4 regions of the Chryseobacterium sp. 2987 genome follow, and region 2 is predicted to be linked to each of the others. Evidence: riboswitches for the same ligand, from Rfam matches in the RefSeq annotation. Region 2 holds a riboswitch; each other region holds the start of a gene.
The links. Region 2 has a riboswitch for cobalamin ahead of metE (5-methyltetrahydropteroyltriglutamate--homocysteine S-methyltransferase). Riboswitches for the same ligand answer to the same signal wherever they lie in the genome.
Positions count from the first base shown of each region.

Region 1: linked by a shared signal. The riboswitch ahead of J2Y40_RS18300 (TonB-dependent receptor domain-containing protein) and the one ahead of metE (5-methyltetrahydropteroyltriglutamate--homocysteine S-methyltransferase) in region 2 are both predicted to bind cobalamin.
Region 3: linked by a shared signal. The riboswitch ahead of J2Y40_RS07115 (acyl-CoA thioesterase) and the one ahead of metE (5-methyltetrahydropteroyltriglutamate--homocysteine S-methyltransferase) in region 2 are both predicted to bind cobalamin.
Region 4: linked by a shared signal. The riboswitch ahead of J2Y40_RS00160 (TonB-dependent receptor domain-containing protein) and the one ahead of metE (5-methyltetrahydropteroyltriglutamate--homocysteine S-methyltransferase) in region 2 are both predicted to bind cobalamin.

Region 1 is NZ_JAVDUN010000006.1:138,354-142,714, reverse strand. It holds gene J2Y40_RS18310 (cytochrome-c peroxidase) at 1-478, shown strand, start outside; gene J2Y40_RS18305 (transporter) at 478-1,428, shown strand; cobalamin riboswitch at 1,591-1,776, shown strand; gene J2Y40_RS18300 (TonB-dependent receptor domain-containing protein) at 1,885-3,915, shown strand; gene J2Y40_RS18295 (YncE family protein) at 3,912-4,361, shown strand, end outside.
Region 2 is NZ_JAVDUN010000011.1:40,703-45,063, forward strand. It holds gene metE (5-methyltetrahydropteroyltriglutamate--homocysteine S-methyltransferase) at 1-1,988, opposite strand, end outside; cobalamin riboswitch at 2,167-2,353, opposite strand; gene J2Y40_RS21895 (Lrp/AsnC family transcriptional regulator) at 2,509-2,970, shown strand; gene J2Y40_RS21900 (hypothetical protein) at 2,989-3,648, opposite strand; gene J2Y40_RS21905 (retropepsin-like aspartic protease) at 3,847-4,361, opposite strand, start outside.
Region 3 is NZ_JAVDUN010000002.1:463,275-467,635, reverse strand. It holds gene J2Y40_RS07125 (T9SS type A sorting domain-containing protein) at 1-74, shown strand, start outside; gene J2Y40_RS07120 (MutS-related protein) at 218-1,699, shown strand; gene J2Y40_RS07115 (acyl-CoA thioesterase) at 1,719-2,102, opposite strand; cobalamin riboswitch at 2,216-2,396, opposite strand; gene J2Y40_RS07110 (hypothetical protein) at 2,450-3,247, opposite strand; gene J2Y40_RS07105 (ATP-binding cassette domain-containing protein) at 3,280-3,948, opposite strand; gene J2Y40_RS07100 (GEVED domain-containing protein) at 4,344-4,361, shown strand, end outside.
Region 4 is NZ_JAVDUN010000001.1:28,684-33,044, forward strand. It holds gene J2Y40_RS00160 (TonB-dependent receptor domain-containing protein) at 1-1,313, opposite strand, end outside; cobalamin riboswitch at 1,345-1,521, opposite strand; gene cdd (cytidine deaminase) at 2,190-2,672, opposite strand; gene namA (NADPH dehydrogenase NamA) at 2,776-3,828, shown strand; gene J2Y40_RS00175 (DUF2752 domain-containing protein) at 3,964-4,242, shown strand; gene J2Y40_RS00180 (tetratricopeptide repeat protein) at 4,273-4,361, shown strand, end outside.

The DNA.
Region 1 (4,361 bases), on a different contig from region 2:
CCTGATCTCAGCAGAATCAAAATATGACAGTTTCAGACAGGGAAAAGTAAAGTTGACTACAGAAGAATCCCAGGGAATGACTCTCTTCCAGCAGAAATGTGCTTCCTGCCACAGCGGAGAACTATTTACAGATGAAAGTTTCAGAAATACGGGTATGTATTATAATTCGCAGTTTAAAGATCCTGGGCGTTACCGGGTAACCCTCGACCAGAACGACTGGATGAAATTCCGAGTGCCAAGTCTTAGAAATGTAGAATATACAGCACCTTATATGCATGACGGAAGGTTCTATACACTGGAAGCCGTTCTTAATTTTTATTCGGACGGAGTAGAAGACAATCCTAATCTGGATCCGGAGCTAAAACAGAACGGTCATATTGGAATAGCTATGAATAGTCAGGAAAAGCAGTTTATTGTTGCTTTTCTGAAAACGCTTTCCGATAAAAACTTTATTTCTAACCCCAAATTTTCTGAATAATGAACACGAAAACAATAATGGTAATGACAGGAATGGTTGTATCTGTTGGATTTCAGGCTAAAACTGTTAACGATAGCATGGAGGTTTCCAATAATGCTAATAGAATAATACTGCTTGATGACTGCGATGCCTGCGGTTGTGCGGCCGGAAATGGCTCTTCAGGTTTTGAATCGTTGCTGAATCCTCAGTTTATCGGGATTAAATATTTTGCCCAGCATTATAAGGCAAAAGAAAATTTGTTTGTGAAAGATCTTACACAGGATCAGTATTTCAATACGCTTCAGCTTTGGGGAAAAATTCCTCTGACAAAAAAACTGAGTGTTTATGCCAGTCTGCCATTCCATTTTCACGGAAAGAAAACAATGCAGGGAGACATCCGTATCAATGGAATAGGAGATCTGAACCTGATGGGAATTTATCAGATCGTTAATTCAAAGGAGAATGTCCATCAGCTTAATGGAGGTCTGGGAATAAAAGTTCCTTTAGGTAAATTTGACGAAAAAGGGATGTCCGGAGTTAATCCGAGTTTTCAGCTGGGAACAGGGAGCTGGGATTATCAGGCTGCATTGAATTATAAATTCCAGAGAAATAAGCTGGCAGTTCTGATTAATACGGATTATACCATCAAAACGGAAAATAAAAAGCATTATCAGTTCGGAAACCAATGGAATTATGCCGCAACAGGATTTTATCAGGTTGCAGGGAACGAGAAAACCATCTTATCTGCCAAGGCTGGATTTCAGGGTGAAGTATATGATACCAACCGACAGTACGGAGAAGCATTACCCCGCACGTCAGGAAGCGCTTTGTATGGGAAGCTGGGCTTTGAAGCATCCTATAAAAAGTTTAGTCTCGGGAGCGAGATTATGCTGCCTGCTTACACCAACCTGGCAGGAGGAGATATTGAGGCAAAATCCCGTTTCAGTATTTTTCTGAATATCGGGATTTGATGAACAGTTGATCGCTTGGGAAGAGGTGTTTTTAAGTGAAACCCTACAGATATTTTTTTATCTGTAGGGTTTATCTTTTGCTGGCAACAGGTTATTGTTAAATGTTTTTATCCCATTGAAAATCATTTTGTTATTTCATGTTTTGAATGTGTTAATAATTGTTTATCTTTGCCGGAATCTGGTGAGCCGTAAAAAGCGCTTAAAAGGGAATCCGGTGAAAATCCGGGACAGACCCGCTGCTGTAAGCTCCACACTAAAGTTTTTGAATAATATATCCACTGTTTTTTAATGGGAAGGATTTCAGAAACGGAGTAAGTCAGAAGACCTGCCAGATGATGAACGTTTGACGCTTTCGTGGAATAAAGCTTAGGACTACAATGATTCTGTGCAGTGAATGCTGTGCTTTGTCGTTGCTTTCTTATATCCATTAGCGTCATCATTATTCTAAATGAGCTAATGGTGACAAAACTTATTGCTTCTCTGATTCAAAAGGGAGCTATCACAATTTTTGTGGCAGCCTCTCATCTTGTATTCTCACAGTCTAAGGACAGCATCCGGGAGAAAACGATTCTTCCTATTCAGATTTATAAAAAAGATTTTAAAGAAATTCTTCCGGCACAGATTCTTTCGGGGGAACAACTGGAAAGACTTAACAGTCAGTCGGTGGCAGATGCCCTTCGGTATTTTTCCGGTGTTCAGATCAAAGATTACGGTGGAATGGGAGGTCTGAAAACGGTGAATATCCGGAGTATGGGAAGCCAGCATGTCGGCGTTTTTTATGATGGAATTCAACTCGGAAACGCACAGAACGGAGTGGTGGACCTCGGAAAATTTTCCCTTGATGATATAGAGTCAATTTCTTTATATAACGGCCAGAAAAGTGAAATTTTTCAGCCGGCAAAGGATTTCGGATCTTCGGGATCTATTTATCTACAACCTAAAACACCTGTATTTAAAGGAAATCAAAAAACGAACGTAACGGTTAGATTGAAATTAGGGTCTATCAGTCTCTTTAATCCTTCATTCCGTTTAGAACAGAAGATTTCAGATCGGGTTTCCGCAAGTTTCAGTTCAGAATTTGTTCAGAGCAAAGGATTGTACAAGTATAAATACGAAAAGAAAAATGCTGATGGTTCTGTTGCCAATGATACCATTGCCAGAAGATATGATTCTTACATCCGGGCCAAACGTTTTGAAACCGGTTTTAACGGAACCCTTAATGACGGAAGCTGGAGTGTACGGGGTTACGGATATATTTCAGACCGTGGAATTCCTACAGCTATTGTGAATAATGATTTCGGTCCCAAAGGGCAGCAGATGCTGGATGAAAACTATTTTATTCAGGCCAATTTCAGAAAAAAACTGTTCCCAAAATTTGAGACTCAGGTGAAAGCCAAATTTGCTTACGATTATTCCAGATTTCTGGATACAGTTAATGTATCAACAACAGCACTTCGTATCGATAATACCTATACTCAGAGGGAATTCTATCTTTCTTCATCTAATATCTATTCCATTACTAAAGACTGGGATGTAAGCGCAGGTTTTGATTTTCAGTACAATAATCTGGATGCCAGTCTCAGGGATTTTTCATTTCCTACCCGATATACTTCATTACTGGCCTTTGCTACAACCTATCAGTGGAGAAGGTTTAAATTTCTGGGAAGTGTACTCGGAACCTTTGTACATGAAAATGTAGAAAAAAATGCAAAATCTCCCGATAAAACGGAATGGACCCCTTCTGCATTTCTGAGCTATCAGCCCTTTGATTCAAAAGACTTTACCGTAAGGGCATTTTATAAAAGGATTTTCAGGATGCCTACTTTCAATGATCTGTATTACACCATGATCGGAAATGTCATGCTTAAACCTGAATTTACCAGACAGTATGATGTTGGTTTTACTTATCAGAAACTGTATGACCATGAGTTTTTTAAAGGAATTTATGTGAAGGCAGACGGATATTATAATGAAGTGGAAAATAAGATCATCGCAGTTCCTACTACCAATCTGTTCAGGTGGATGATGACGAATCTCGGAGAAGTAAGAATCCTGGGGGCGGATGTCAATGTTCAGGCTGAATTCGATATCAATAAAGTGAAACTGAAACCTCTGCTAAGCTATACTTATCAAAGAGCCGGGGATTATACCGATAAAAAAGAAGACTATTACGGAGATCAGATTTCTTACGTACCATGGCATGCCCTGACTTTTTCCATGATGGCAGATTATAAAGACTGGAGTTTCAATTACAGTTTTATGTATACCGGAGAACGTTACGATGCTCAGCTGAATAACATCCGGGCCAATTATCTTCAGCCGTGGTATACCCATGATCTTTCTGTTCAGAAAAAATTCAACTGGCATTTCCATCAGATCAAAGCCGGTTTCGAAGTCAACAACGTCCTCAATCAATATTATGACGTGGTAAGGAATTATCCTATGCCCGGAAGAAATTTTAAACTCATTGTAAGTTTTACATTATGAAAAAACTAAACTTTTGCCTTCTGGCTTTTTCCATGCTCTGTTTGTTCTCATGCCGGACGGATGATTATGTTATCCCCTCGGAAAAAGAAGAGGTAGGTGCCGGAGAAGATACACCCATCAAAGGTTTTTATCTTCTGAACGAAGGAAACATGGGGAGTAACAAGTGTACCCTTGATTATTATGATTATGCCAGTGGAACGTATCAACGGAATATCTATGGAGAGATCAACCCGAATGTGGTTAAAGAGCTTGGTGATGTAGGAAATGATATTATGATCTACGGAAGTAAAATGTATGTAGTGGTGAATGTTTCCAACAAAATTGAAGTGCTGGATGCCAAGACGGCTAAACGTATCAAAACGATACAGCTGCAGAACTGCCGGTATATGAAATTCAAAGGAGGAAAAGTGTATGCCAGCAGTTATGCCGGTCCTGTTGAATTAAAC
Region 2 (4,361 bases):
TCATTAAATTCAGAATAGCACATATGCGTATGAATCTGAGTAGCATCTTCCACACCGCTGGCAGAAATTCTAAAGGCTTCTACTGCCCATTTCAGGTAACTTTGCCAGTCGGATTTCCTCAACGGAAGACCTTCACGAATGGCAGGTTCATCAATTTGGATAACCCTGATGCCTGCTTTCTCTAGATCGGTTACCTCATCACGGATAGCCAGAGCAATTTGTTTACAGGTAAGAGAACGGGGCTGGTCATCCCGTACAAAAGACCATTGAAGGATGGTTACAGGACCTGTCAGCATTCCTTTTACCCATTTCGTAGTTAATGATTGGGCATATTGTGACCAATAAACGGTCATAGGATGAAGTCGGTGGACATCTCCATAAATAACAGGCGGTTTTACACACCGGCTTCCGTAGCTTTGTACCCAGCCATTTTGAGTGAAGGCAAATCCGGAAAGCTGTTCTCCGAAATATTCCACCATATCATTCCGCTCAAATTCTCCGTGAACGAGTACATCAATTCCTGTCTTTTCCTGCCAGCGGATTGTTCTTTCCGTTTCTTTTTTCAGTAGTTCATCGTAGTGTCCGGCAGTGAGTTCCCCTTTTTTGAATTTCGCTCTCCAGCTTCTTACTTCTTTGGTCTGAGGAAACGAGCCAATGGTTGTTGTTGGGAACAATGGAAGTTGAAGGACTTTCTGTTGGACTTCTTTTCTGATGTTGAACGGATTATTTCTCTGTGCATCTGCTTCAGTGGTTACGGAAATGCGGTCTTTAACTTCCTGATGATGAATAAGCGTTGATACTTTACGGTTTTCCAGTGCTTTCCTGTTTTCAGCTAATACCTGCAAAGTATGATAATCCGGATTTTCTGAAGCTAGCTTTTTCAAAACAGCGATTTCTCCAATCTTTTGTTTGGCAAAAGCCATCCATTGTTTAATTTCAGGAGACAAAACTTCTTCATTAGTTTCCGAGTCAAGATCGAAAGGAACATGGAGGAGCGAACAGGAAGGCGCAATAAAGACCCGTTCTGATCCGATTTCACTGACCGCTTTTTTAATCCAGTGAAGCGATCTTTCAAAATCGTTTTTCCAGATATTTCTTCCGTCCACAATTCCAAGAGAAAGGCTTAATGTGGTAGGAATTGCCTGTAAAACGTCATCCAACTGCTCAGGACAGCGCACTAAATCAATATGCAAAACATCTGTCGGAAGGGAAGAAGCCAGAGAAAGATTGTCTTTTAATCCTTCAAAATAAGTGGCAATGATCAGTTTAAGATCCGGAAACTGTTTTCTGATTTCACCATAAATATAGTGATACGTTTCTTTTGCTTTTTCATTTAAATCCAAACCGAGGAACGGTTCATCAAACTGAATGTATTCTGCACCGTGGTGTTCTAGCTCTTTTAAAATTTCAATATAAACAGGCAAAAGATTTTGAGCCAGATCCAATTTGTCGAAATCTTCTTCTTTTTCTTTACCCAAAAGCAGGTAAGTAACCAATCCGATAATGACAGGTTTCGCATTAATCCCGGATTGTTTGGCACGGATAAATTCTTTGATGATTTTATCTGAAAATAATCTGAAATTCTGGTTTTTCCTGAATTCAGGAACGATATAATGATAATTGGTGTCAAACCATTTGGTCATTTCCATGGCGGTGATGTCCAGACCGTTTTTCTGATAGCCTCTGGCCATAGCAAAGTAAAGATCAAGCTCTGAGTAAGATTCTTCAGAAGCAATAGCCTGATAACGTTCCGGAATGGCTCCAACGGTAAGCGCCATATCCAATATCTGATCATAATACGAAAAATCATTACACGGAATAAGATCGATGCCTGCTTCCTGCTGGATTGTCCAGTTGGCTTGGCTGATGGTTTCCCCGGTTTCCAGCAATTGTTGCAATGATGTTTTACCTGCCCAATATTGTTCACAGGCTTTTTTGAGTTCTCTGTTGCTGCCAATACGCGGGCAGCCAAGTAGGTGTGTTTGCATTTTCTTTCAAACTTTTAAATTAAACAATGGTTTAAAAGCTCTTTTGAATGCTTCGCTATGCCGCCGCGGAAAGAAAATAAAGGAAACGCAGAGATACAAAAAGGACGTAATTTTCCTGTTAACGGTAGAATACGTTCAAAGTATCATCTGTATGACCCAAAGCTTCAGACCGCGGAAGCATTGTCAATCCGGAACAGGCAGGTCTCCTGGCTTGCAGCGGCATCTGTCATCCTTCCCGCTTTTGGCAGTGGATATGCTGGGACAGAAACCTTTGGTATGCTGCTTACAGTTGCGCGACAGCTCGTGATTTTCACACGATTCCCTATTAATCTACGCTACGTAAAACCTCTTCCGTTTTGATGAAGTATTATAAAGAACAAAATAGGGGATAAAGATATAGAATTAAGATAATTGATTGGCTGTATTTTGAAAATTTAGAATAATATTTTGAATTGATCTTATTTTAAAGCTGAATATTCTGTATTTTTGAAAAAAATGACCGTAAAAAGAATATTATCCTGTGGAAAGACTTGATGAAAAGGATCTTCAGTTGCTGAGAATCCTGCAAAAGAATGCAAAACTGACCGTTAAAGAGCTGGCAAAAGAAATTAACCTGTCTCCGTCACCTGTTTTTGAACGGGTCAAAAGATTAGAACAGGAAGGTTATATCAAGCATTATGCAGCTGTTCTGGAAGCTGAAAAGCTGAACAGGGGTTTTACGGTTTTCTGCCAGATTAAGCTGAAAATTCATGACAGAGCTGTCGGAAATAAGTTTGTAAAAGACATCCTTAATATTGAAGAAGTAGCGGAATGTTACAATATCTCCGGCGATTTCGATTTCCTGCTGAAAGTTCAGGTAAGGGATATGAAACATTATCAGGATTTTGTCTTCAATACATTGGGATCGGTAGATTCTATCGGAAGCACACACAGTACTTTTGTAATGGCGGAGGTAAAAAATACCCATGGGGTTTCCATATAAATATTATAGAGGACAATATTATTTGCTCCTGACTTCCAGAATATTTTCTACAGGTTGCTCCGGATGTTCAAGATAAACTTTATTCATATCGACTTTTCGCAGCCAATCAGAAACTTTAAAACTCCGTAGCGGCAATTCTGTTGAATCTTTATTGATCTCAAAGCTCAGGCTTTTAATGGTATTTCCTCCACCGAAGGATTGTCCCCAGAACTTGTTTTTATCATAGCTGATAAGACGGTTGTCCAGATTTTTACCTTCTGTATCATAAACTTCCGGACGGGTATAGGTTTTATCAAAAGTCCATTGGGTAATATACCCGATTCCGTTAGAGTCAACTGTTAATTCATTTTTACTGAGTTTTGAAAGCACAAGATTGATTTCTCCGGAATATCCTTTGGGAACAATAATTTTTAAGGTTGGGGAATATAGTTTATAACATGAAACTATTAAAACAGGAATTGATGTTAAAAAAACAATTGATATAAATTTAGTTTTGCGGAATATAAGGCTCAATATAAAGGACAGAAACAAAATCAGCCCTATAACCATAACCAGTATAACGACAGAAACAAATATTCCCGAAAACAAACCCCCTCCCGGCATATCTTTCAGCTGGTATAAAAAATAGAGCAGTAAGAAGGCTGATAAAACAGGAGAAATTCTCTTTACAGTGTTCATACAGGTTTCGTTTTTAACAAATTTAAGCCAAATGTTCAGAAAGAACAATCGTTAAGGGTACTTAAAATCTTCAGTATAATTAGGATGGATTTTCGAATTAAGATCTGCTTATTAAAAATCTTTAATTTTTTCCTTAATGAATCTTAACACTTAAAGGCTCTTAATGTTTCAAAGAAAATTTAAGTCGTTTTTTATGATTTAAAAAGACTCATACAGATGTTTATTAATCTTAAAATAAATGAGCTGTCTTTTAAAGTCAATAATCGTATTGAATTTCTTCAGGAATTTATTTCCGAAAAAGCCGGCCATTTTCTCTGTGGCATCAATACCTTCTTTAGAGCTTGAAAGAGTAACCGGAATATTATAAAGAAACTTTTGGGCAAATTTCAGGGAAGGGCAGAGTACAACGGGCATTTCATATACGGAACCGTCCGAGCCTTGAGCGGTTGCTTTTCCTATTGTTTTCATGATGTTTGCCAAAGCATTTTTCCTGGCAAAAGGGGAAGCAATGGTCAGCGCATCATCTGCACCGCTGTCAAGACCAAATAATCCAGAATATTCTTTGCCGTTGACTGTGAAACTGCTTTCTACAGCCGGATAATCATTCACCATGTGAAGTTTCATTTTTTCATATCCCGTAAAATCAATGGTTGTGCTGTTTTCGTCGTGAAACTGGATCTCCTTTTTATGGTAATCGATTTCAATAATCTTTC
Region 3 (4,361 bases), on a different contig from region 2:
CTTCCGGAATTTACTTTCTGAGAATCAATTTTAAAGACGGATTGAGCACAACTAAAAAAATAGTCAAAAAATAACGACAGTTGTTTTTTTGTATTTTAATAGAGAGTTTCGGGCGGCCGGAGGCCGCCCGAAACTTTTTCCTCAAAATTTATAATCTCTTCTACTTAAGAAATCCCTTGTAACGATTCAACTATTTTAAAGTCTAATTAAAATAAAAATGGATTTTGATTTAAGTTCTATAAGGAAATATTATCTGTTTAAAAGCCATGATAATAGAGTATTTCAGAATATTCCGGATGAAACGGCTGAAGATTTAAATCTTGATTTCCTCTTTTTTAAACTGGATCAGACAAAATCCAAAATAGGGAGGCAGTATTTTTACTCCAAACTGAGGATCATCCCTCAAAATAAAGATCCTTTCTTTGACCATTACATGGACTACTGCAGTGAAAATAAAACGGATATTATTGAGAAAGAACTCGAAAAACTGAATAAATTTCATGATTATGAAATCATTGATCTGATTGAAAACAGAATTTTTATTAATCAGAAATACCTTAATTACGCAAAACTTTCACTCACCTTACTCTGTATTATCCTGGTCTGCGGTATTTTTGTGAAGCCTGTTCTCGGATTTATTGTTCCCTTGTTTTTAGTCAATGCTTATTTTCATTATGCCAATAAAAGCTATGTGGAATATTACAATGCGATTATTTCCAGATTATATACTGCCATTATAGTAGCGAAAAATATAAGCAAAACAAAGGCTCTGGCGGAAGAATATAAGACCATTGATCTCAAAAGATTAGTGCGGGTCATATGGTCGGCAAATGCAGCACAACAATTGGCGAAAAATGAGTTTCTGATCGTTTTCTGGTTATTACTGGAAATTGCCAGGATCACCTGCAATCTGGAGATTTTCGGATTCAGCAGGAACGTAAATATTCTGAATGCTTCCAAAGACAATCTGCTGAAAATTTATGAATATATCGGTAAAATCGATACTGCTGTAACCCTCTCTGAAATTAAGCATCAATATACGGTTTGCAGACCGGTTTTCAGTGAAAAGAAAGAAATAAAGGCAGAGAAAATTTATCATCCTCTGATTGATGACTGTGTGAAAAATGATCTGCATATTTCAGATTCCGGTATTGTTCTTACGGGATCAAATATGTCCGGTAAAACAACCTTTATGAGAAGCCTGGCTGTTAATGCACTGATGGCTCAGCTATTCGGATTTTGCTTTGCAGATGCTTATGAAGCTCCTTTCATGAAGATCTTAACCTCAATTTCAATTAAAGACGACATTAATGAAAACAAAAGTTATTATCTGGAAGAAGTATTAAGAATCAAAGATTTCTTTAATGAAAAAGAAGGTTTTAATCTGATCCTGATTGATGAAATTTTTAAAGGTACGGGAACCAAAGAAAGAATAGCCATAAGTAAAGCTGTTTTAAAAGCCATGAACTCTGAGCGAAACTTAATCTGCATTACCACCCATGATCTGGAAATAGCCCATTTCCTGGAAAAAAATAATTATGCCTTGTACTATTTTTCGGAAGAAATACAGGAAGATAAACTGAGGTTTACTTATCAGCTGAACCAGGGAGTCAATCAAAAACCAAATGCCATAAGAATTTTGAAAATGTACGGGTACCCCGAAGAACTCATCAAAGAGTCCTATACCTATCTTGAATAATTATGGCAATGGAATGCTTTTATAGAATACGGATCGGTTTCTTGAATTCATCGATCGCTACAAAAGTGAAATCACCAACAATTGCTCTTTCTCTTTCGTAAGAATACATCTGTTCCGTGTAGATTTCTACATTCACCTTCATACTGGTCTTTCCGACGTAAGATACTTTTCCGATCAGTTCTACAATCGTACCGGCAGGAATAGGCTTTTTAAAATCAATTTTGTCGCTGCTTACCGTGACCACTCTTTTACGGGCAAAACGGGTTGCCGTAATAAAAGCTACCTCATCCATCAGCTGCATGGCCGTACCTCCGAAAAGAGTATCATAATGATTCGTAGTGTTGGGGAAAACCGCTTTAAAAATCCTGGTTTCGGATGCTTCAATTCTTTCTTCTGTAGTCATATTTCATTATTAATTAAAGCGAGATGAAATAAATTAAAACAACAGAACAATAACAGGAATCATAGGAATTCCTGAAACAATTCATCGGATCAATAAACTTCAAATCGCGAAAGTTTTTTGTTTAAAGAAAAGGCAGGTCTCCTGACTTGTAACATCTTTTATCTCCTTCCCGTGCCCTGCACAGTGGATCTTTTGATAAAAAATTCAGTTACTTACAGTTGCGCGACAGTCCGTGATTTCCACACGGTTCCCTTTTAATCTGCGTAAAGCAGAACCAGTTTCTATGATGAATAAGTACAAAACTTTTTCAGTTGCAAAAATAAGGATAATACAGAGAAAAACAGCAATTATTCCGGATTATTATAAATGATCTGGCTCATTACCCTTCCTTCCTTGATCGTCCAGAGGGTAGTATACCTGTTTTCACCGGATCCGTTAATCATGTAGAGATAGATATGGTCGTTATCAAGAGCGGTTACACCAATATTGTTGAAATCCATGGTAGGTTGGAACATATTTTTAATCGCTTCACGAACAAAAACAGAACCTCTTCCCGGCTGCTGTACTCTGATTGATTTGATTTCAGTCATTCCTTCTGGAATTTCATTTTTGATACCCCACGGCTTTACTTTATCAATGGTAAGAATTTTTCCGTCAGCATCTTTTTCCTGCTTACGATAGCTTGCGTTGGAAGGATATACATCAATCACCACTTTGGTTCTTTGAGAGGTAGGGATCTTAGGATTGCTGTTGTCTGTGAAAATTAAAGATTTCCCGTTTTTAGATTTGGTAGGGGTAAAAGCAGGAAGCTGATCAACAAAAGAAATACGTCCTTTGTTTACCATTCCTTCTTTGTCAAGGGTTTCATACCTTACAAAAGGTTTATCATCATCTTGTTTTTCAGGATATTTAATCCAGATCCATTCCGTTTCTCCCGGAGCCGGTTTTACATAAACAAACACGTCCCCTTTACGCATACGGATCTTATCTACAATCTTTCTGTAATCCTCTTTGTGTACACGTACATTGGCATAACCTTCCTCAGCTTTTACAACACCGAAAGGAACTTTATTCTGCCCTTTAACAAATGCTAAAGAAAAAATACTGAAAGCGGAGAGATACAATGCCTTGTTTACAGAAATCATGATGAAATTTTTTTGACCCTCAAATATATAAATTAAAAACTTTTCGGAAGATAATTAAATTGTTTCAGTTCTTCAAAATCTTTGATTTTTCTCAAATAGGTTTGGGCGAGAAAGTAAATATCATCAGCCATCCTGAATAGAGGTTCATAATTGTGATCAGAAATAATAATGCCTTTATAGGCTGACTGCCTTTTGATGATTCTTTCCATTTCATCACAGAATTTAGGAGAAATCCCGCTGAAAGGTTCATCCAGCAAAATAAAATCAGCTTCAGAATAGAGGATAAGTAGTGTTTCTACGATTCTTTTTTCTCCCCCGGAAAGATCCCTGGTTGTCTCCTCTAAAAAGGGTTTCATCATATTAAGATGATAAAGTTTTTCCCTATTTTCTTCATTACAGAACAGTGAAATTAAGTTTTTTATCCTGATATTTTTCGGAAGGAAAAAAGTACGCTGAGGCAGGTAAGCAATTCTGCTTTTCCGGTCAGACAGGGTTTTGAGAATGGTGTCATTATATTTAATAAACTGGGTATCACCTTTTATTGTTCCGAACATGATCTGGAGCAGCGTAGACTTTCCTCCGCCCGCCGGGCCGATAATTCCTGAGATTTTCCCGGTTTCACAGCTTAGAAAAACATCCTGAAGAATTTTTTTGGTGCCGAAAGATTGGGTTATACTGTCTGCATGAAGCCTGTTTACCATAATCCTGAGAGCATTTTTACAATTAAACTTAATGATAAAGTGAAGACCCAGAGGAATATTCTTGAAAATCCAAAGTTCGCATAAAAGAAATATTCACCTTTTAACCTTATTTCATAGATGAAAAAATGAAGCAGGGGAAGAATCAATAGAAAACATAGTCCGAAATTTCCAATGCTGAATCCACTTAAAAAACAAACCAGCAGAGAAAATAATACCGCCGGAAACAGAAGTTTGTAATAAAAGATCCAGAGAACCCTGATGTTTTTATCCATATTTCAAAAATACAAAGAAAAGTGTCTGTATATAACCATAATATAGGACCCATGCTTTAAAAAATGTAAAAATATTTGATTTTTTAGTGTAATTTTAAGGTGAAAATTCAATAACCATTGACTATGAGAAAAAAACTACTT
Region 4 (4,361 bases), on a different contig from region 2:
TCATGGTTCATATCGAGGTTGATGGAAGTTTCCGGTTTTAAATCACGGTTTCCGCCGGGCTGCCAGTAAAGATCATTAAATGATGGGAATCTGAAGTTTTTGGAAACACTTATCCCGGCATGATACCATTTCAAAGCATTCCATTTTCCTGAAAAGGAATACAGAAGCGGAGAAGAAATATCCTCAATGAAATTCTGCTTTACACCGGCTTCAAAACGGAGATCCTTTGTTGTAAAATACCTGATAATACCTGCTATAGATCCCACATTTCGACTGACCTTATCCAATCCCGATTCATAACCTTCCCCTTTATTGATCTGGAATTCCCCAATCGCATTGATATTGATCTTTGGAGTGATAAAATAATTGAAATCGTTCTTGAATATATAATTTTTTCCTTCGGCTCCGCTCGTTTTCGGACGGGTAATATCCCCGAAATACTGGAAATTATCCTCCGTATAAGCAGCCTTTAAACTATTGGAAAGATTCGTTGTATTAATATCCCAGGAGATAAGACTTCTTAAAGTCTGAGCGTTGTATTTGGTCTTATTTCCGTTAGGTTCAAAAATAGGGTAGTGCTGGGACGCATCGAAGATCTGGTTCTGCCATGAAATGGTCTGATGGTCCGCAATCTTATAGGAAGCCCCAATATTAAAGGCCGTATTGTAATATTTTCCGTTGAGATTATTATAGGGAGAACTTCCTGTTACAAATTCTGGAACCTTATAATCATTTTCACTGATCACATAGCTGCCCGATGCTTTGAAACTGAATTTTTCATTGCTGTAAGAAGCTTTGACAAAATTATTATAAGTCCCGAAAGAAGCAGCCTCCGAATATAAGGAAGCCCCAAATCCTCTGTTGAATTCCAGATTATTATTAAGATGGATACTGCCGCCAATGGCAGAACTTCCATACTGTACACTTCCTCCTCCTGCTTTCACTTCAAGCTGGTCATAGCCATAAAGCGGAATATTATTCACATCCCCTTGTCCTAAAAAAACAGAGTTGATGTTGATTCCGTTCCATACAAAAGCTGTGTGGCCGGCACTCGTTCCCCGAAAAGACGGTGAAGAAACAGCACCACGGCCATTCTCCTTCATATAAATCTGTGACTGGAACCGTAAAAGCTCAGAAAGACTAGTGGAATTCTTCTCAATATCTTTTGGAGTAATCGTATTGACGTGATGAAACAGTTTAACTTTGCTCATCTGGTTGTCAAATACATAAATGGTATCAATGGCCTTCTCCTGTCCTAAAAGAAAGCTGCCATATGACGAACAAAGCAGTAATAAAGATCTTTTTATATCCATACTAATTTCACTTTTCCTCCGAAAGTAATCTGTTTTTAGTTAGTATTCTGGCAGGTCTCCTGACTTTCGCGTTCTGCACCTTCCCGTATAAACAGTGGTTTGTTGCAGAAACTCTCATTGCGATTTACAGTTGCGGGGACAGTTTGGGGTTTTCACCCAATTCCCTATTATTTCCAATATGCTGGAAACCAAAATTTTTGCAAAGATAAGTTTTTAAATGTATTGGACAACAGGACAGAAAGATGAAACGATAAATGGGAAAACAGGCAGAATTCTATCAGATCCCATAGATTACGTAAATTTTTTGTTGGTTTGATATAATATAGTAATAAATTTAATTATTATCATGTTTTAAGGTGTAAGAAAATCAAATATTTTCATCCGTTTTACAATCAAATATTTTAAGAGCTAACACAGCCGAAGGCTAATCCACCACTTCATCGAATCAACGGAGTTGATTCCATCCTTAGCTCCCTAAAATCAAAAAGATCCAGAATAAGGCTTTGCGTGACAAAAAAATATCAAAAGAAGTAATACAAATTAGATTTTCCACAGATTGCACAGATTTTCTAGAAAAAGATCTGCGTCATCTGTGAGATTTGTGGGAACAATATGTATGAAGGTTTTGAAAAGCGATACTTTAAAAATCTGCAAAACCAGATGATCTACGAGCGTGAAATTTTCTCGGATTGATCAGGTTTTTCACCAAGAATTTAAATGAATTTCTATAGGTAAAGCTTTAAACTTTCATATGAAAGCGGTAAAATCTTTTGTGGTTAAAAAAGTTTTATTACCACAGACACAGATATTTTATTAGTGAATTCGTGGCAAAAAACAACAGATCTTCCATCCAGATTTTGAAATTCTTATCAGCTTTTACAAAAACGATGAATCAAAATAAAACGGAAGCAAATCTTTAATCGCATGTACTTTAAAAACTTCCTCGTTCATACTTGAAAAATAAAGTTCTATATTTTCGTTCTGTTTGGTTTCAAATTCTATTAAACTCTGACGGCAGGCTCCACATGGTGGGATCGGAGGATTTTTCTCATGAAATTCCTTAGGTCCGCCCACTACAAAAATCTTTTCTATTTTAACATCCGGAAAATTGGCGGCTACCCAGAAAAGTGCTGTTCTTTCTGCACACAATCCTGATGGGAAGGCTGCATTTTCCTGGTTGTTACCCGAATAGATTTCTCCGTTTTCAAGAAGTACGGAACAGCCTACCAGAAACTGGGAGTAAGGTGCGTAGGCATTTTCGCGGGCCTGCTTGGCTCTTTCGAATAATTTTTTTTCAATATCGCTCAGTTCGCTGCTGTTTTTAAAATACTCGTAACTGATCTGTAGGTCTTTTTTCATATATTGTACGACTAAAAAAGGGGGGCTAAAATTAGTTCTTTTTAATCAGGTGGGCAATATTTTTTGCTCATTAGATCATTAACCTGAAATTCAAAAGATTAAAATGCTTTATACACCAATAAAATTCAGAAACGTTGAAGTAAAAAACCGTTGGGTGATGTCACCAATGTGCATGTATTCCTGTGAAAACGGACTGGCCAATGACTTTCATTTTGTACATTACGGAAGCAGGGCGCAGGGCGGAACAGGACTGCTCATGGTAGAAGCTACCGGAGTAGAGCCACAGGGAAGGATCACCAATAAATGTATGGGAATATGGAATGATGAACAGGCAGACCAGCTTAAAAAGATCGTTGATTTTGTTCATACCCATTCAGAAAGTAAAATAGGAATCCAGCTGGCCCATGCAGGAAGAAAAGGTTCAACATGGAATAATCAGCAGATTTCTCTTGAAGAAGGTTGGGAAACGCTGGCTCCGAGCCCGATTCCTTATCATCCTTCAGAAAGAATTCCTCATGTTCTGACTACTGATGAGGTTAAACAGCAGGTACAGAATTTTAAAGAGGCTACCAAAAGAGCGGTAAAAGCAGGTTTTGATATCATAGAAATCCATGGAGCGCATGGATATCTGATCCATCAGTTTCTGTCACCGCTTTCCAATATAAGAACAGATGAATATGGCGGAAGTTTTGAAAACAGAATCCGGTTTTTAGTAGACATCGTAGACGCTGTGAATGAAGAACTGGGCGCAAATACGGCTCTTTTTGTCAGGATTTCCGGAACCGAATACGCGGAAAATGGCTGGAATATTGAAGACAGCGTTCAATTGGCTAAAGTGTTAAAAGAACATTCTGTTGATCTTGTTGATGTTTCCAGCGGAGGAAATATCCATGGAGCGAAAATCTCTGTTTTTAACGGGTATCAGGTTCCGTTTTCTTCCCAGGTAAGAAATGAAGCTGAAGTAAAAACTGGTGCTGTCGGATTAATTACCACACCGGATCAGGCTGAAGAAATTCTTCAGAAAGGAGAAGCAGACCTCATATTTGTAGCCAGGGAGATCTTGAGGAACCCTTACATCGCAGTACAGGGAGCTTTTGAAATGAAAGAAGAATGTTTTTTTCCGCATCAATATTCCAGAGCAAAAATTTCTTCCTGATAGGAGATGAAAAACCGATGGAAAACTTTTCAACAGAAGCTCGGTATATATTAAAATCAGCAGATCAGCGAGAGATTTTTTACGCTCGCTGATTGGGCAGATTACGCAGATTTTTTTAATTACTATGGAAATGATATGAACATAGAAGACTTTATGCTGACCTGTCCCATCAAAAAATATCTGGGGTTTGAATGTTTGGGCTGTGGGGCCCAGAGAGCCGCCGCATTGGTATTTCAGGGAGAATTTTCTGAAGCTTTTCACACCTATCCAGCAATATATACTTTGCTGATGTTCTTTTTTACGCTAGGTCTGAGTTTTATTGACCGGAAAAGAAAATACGGTACCATCTTAATGAGCATGGCAGCCGTTAATCTGGTTATTATCATTGCTGCGTATGTTTATAAGCATCATTAATTGTATTGCTGAGGTTTTAATTACATCATTATGAAAATTCTTCTTGTATTAATTCTGTTTCCGGCATTATTATTTTCACAAATCGGGAACATGATGAAAGGGTTGGATGATACCCAAAA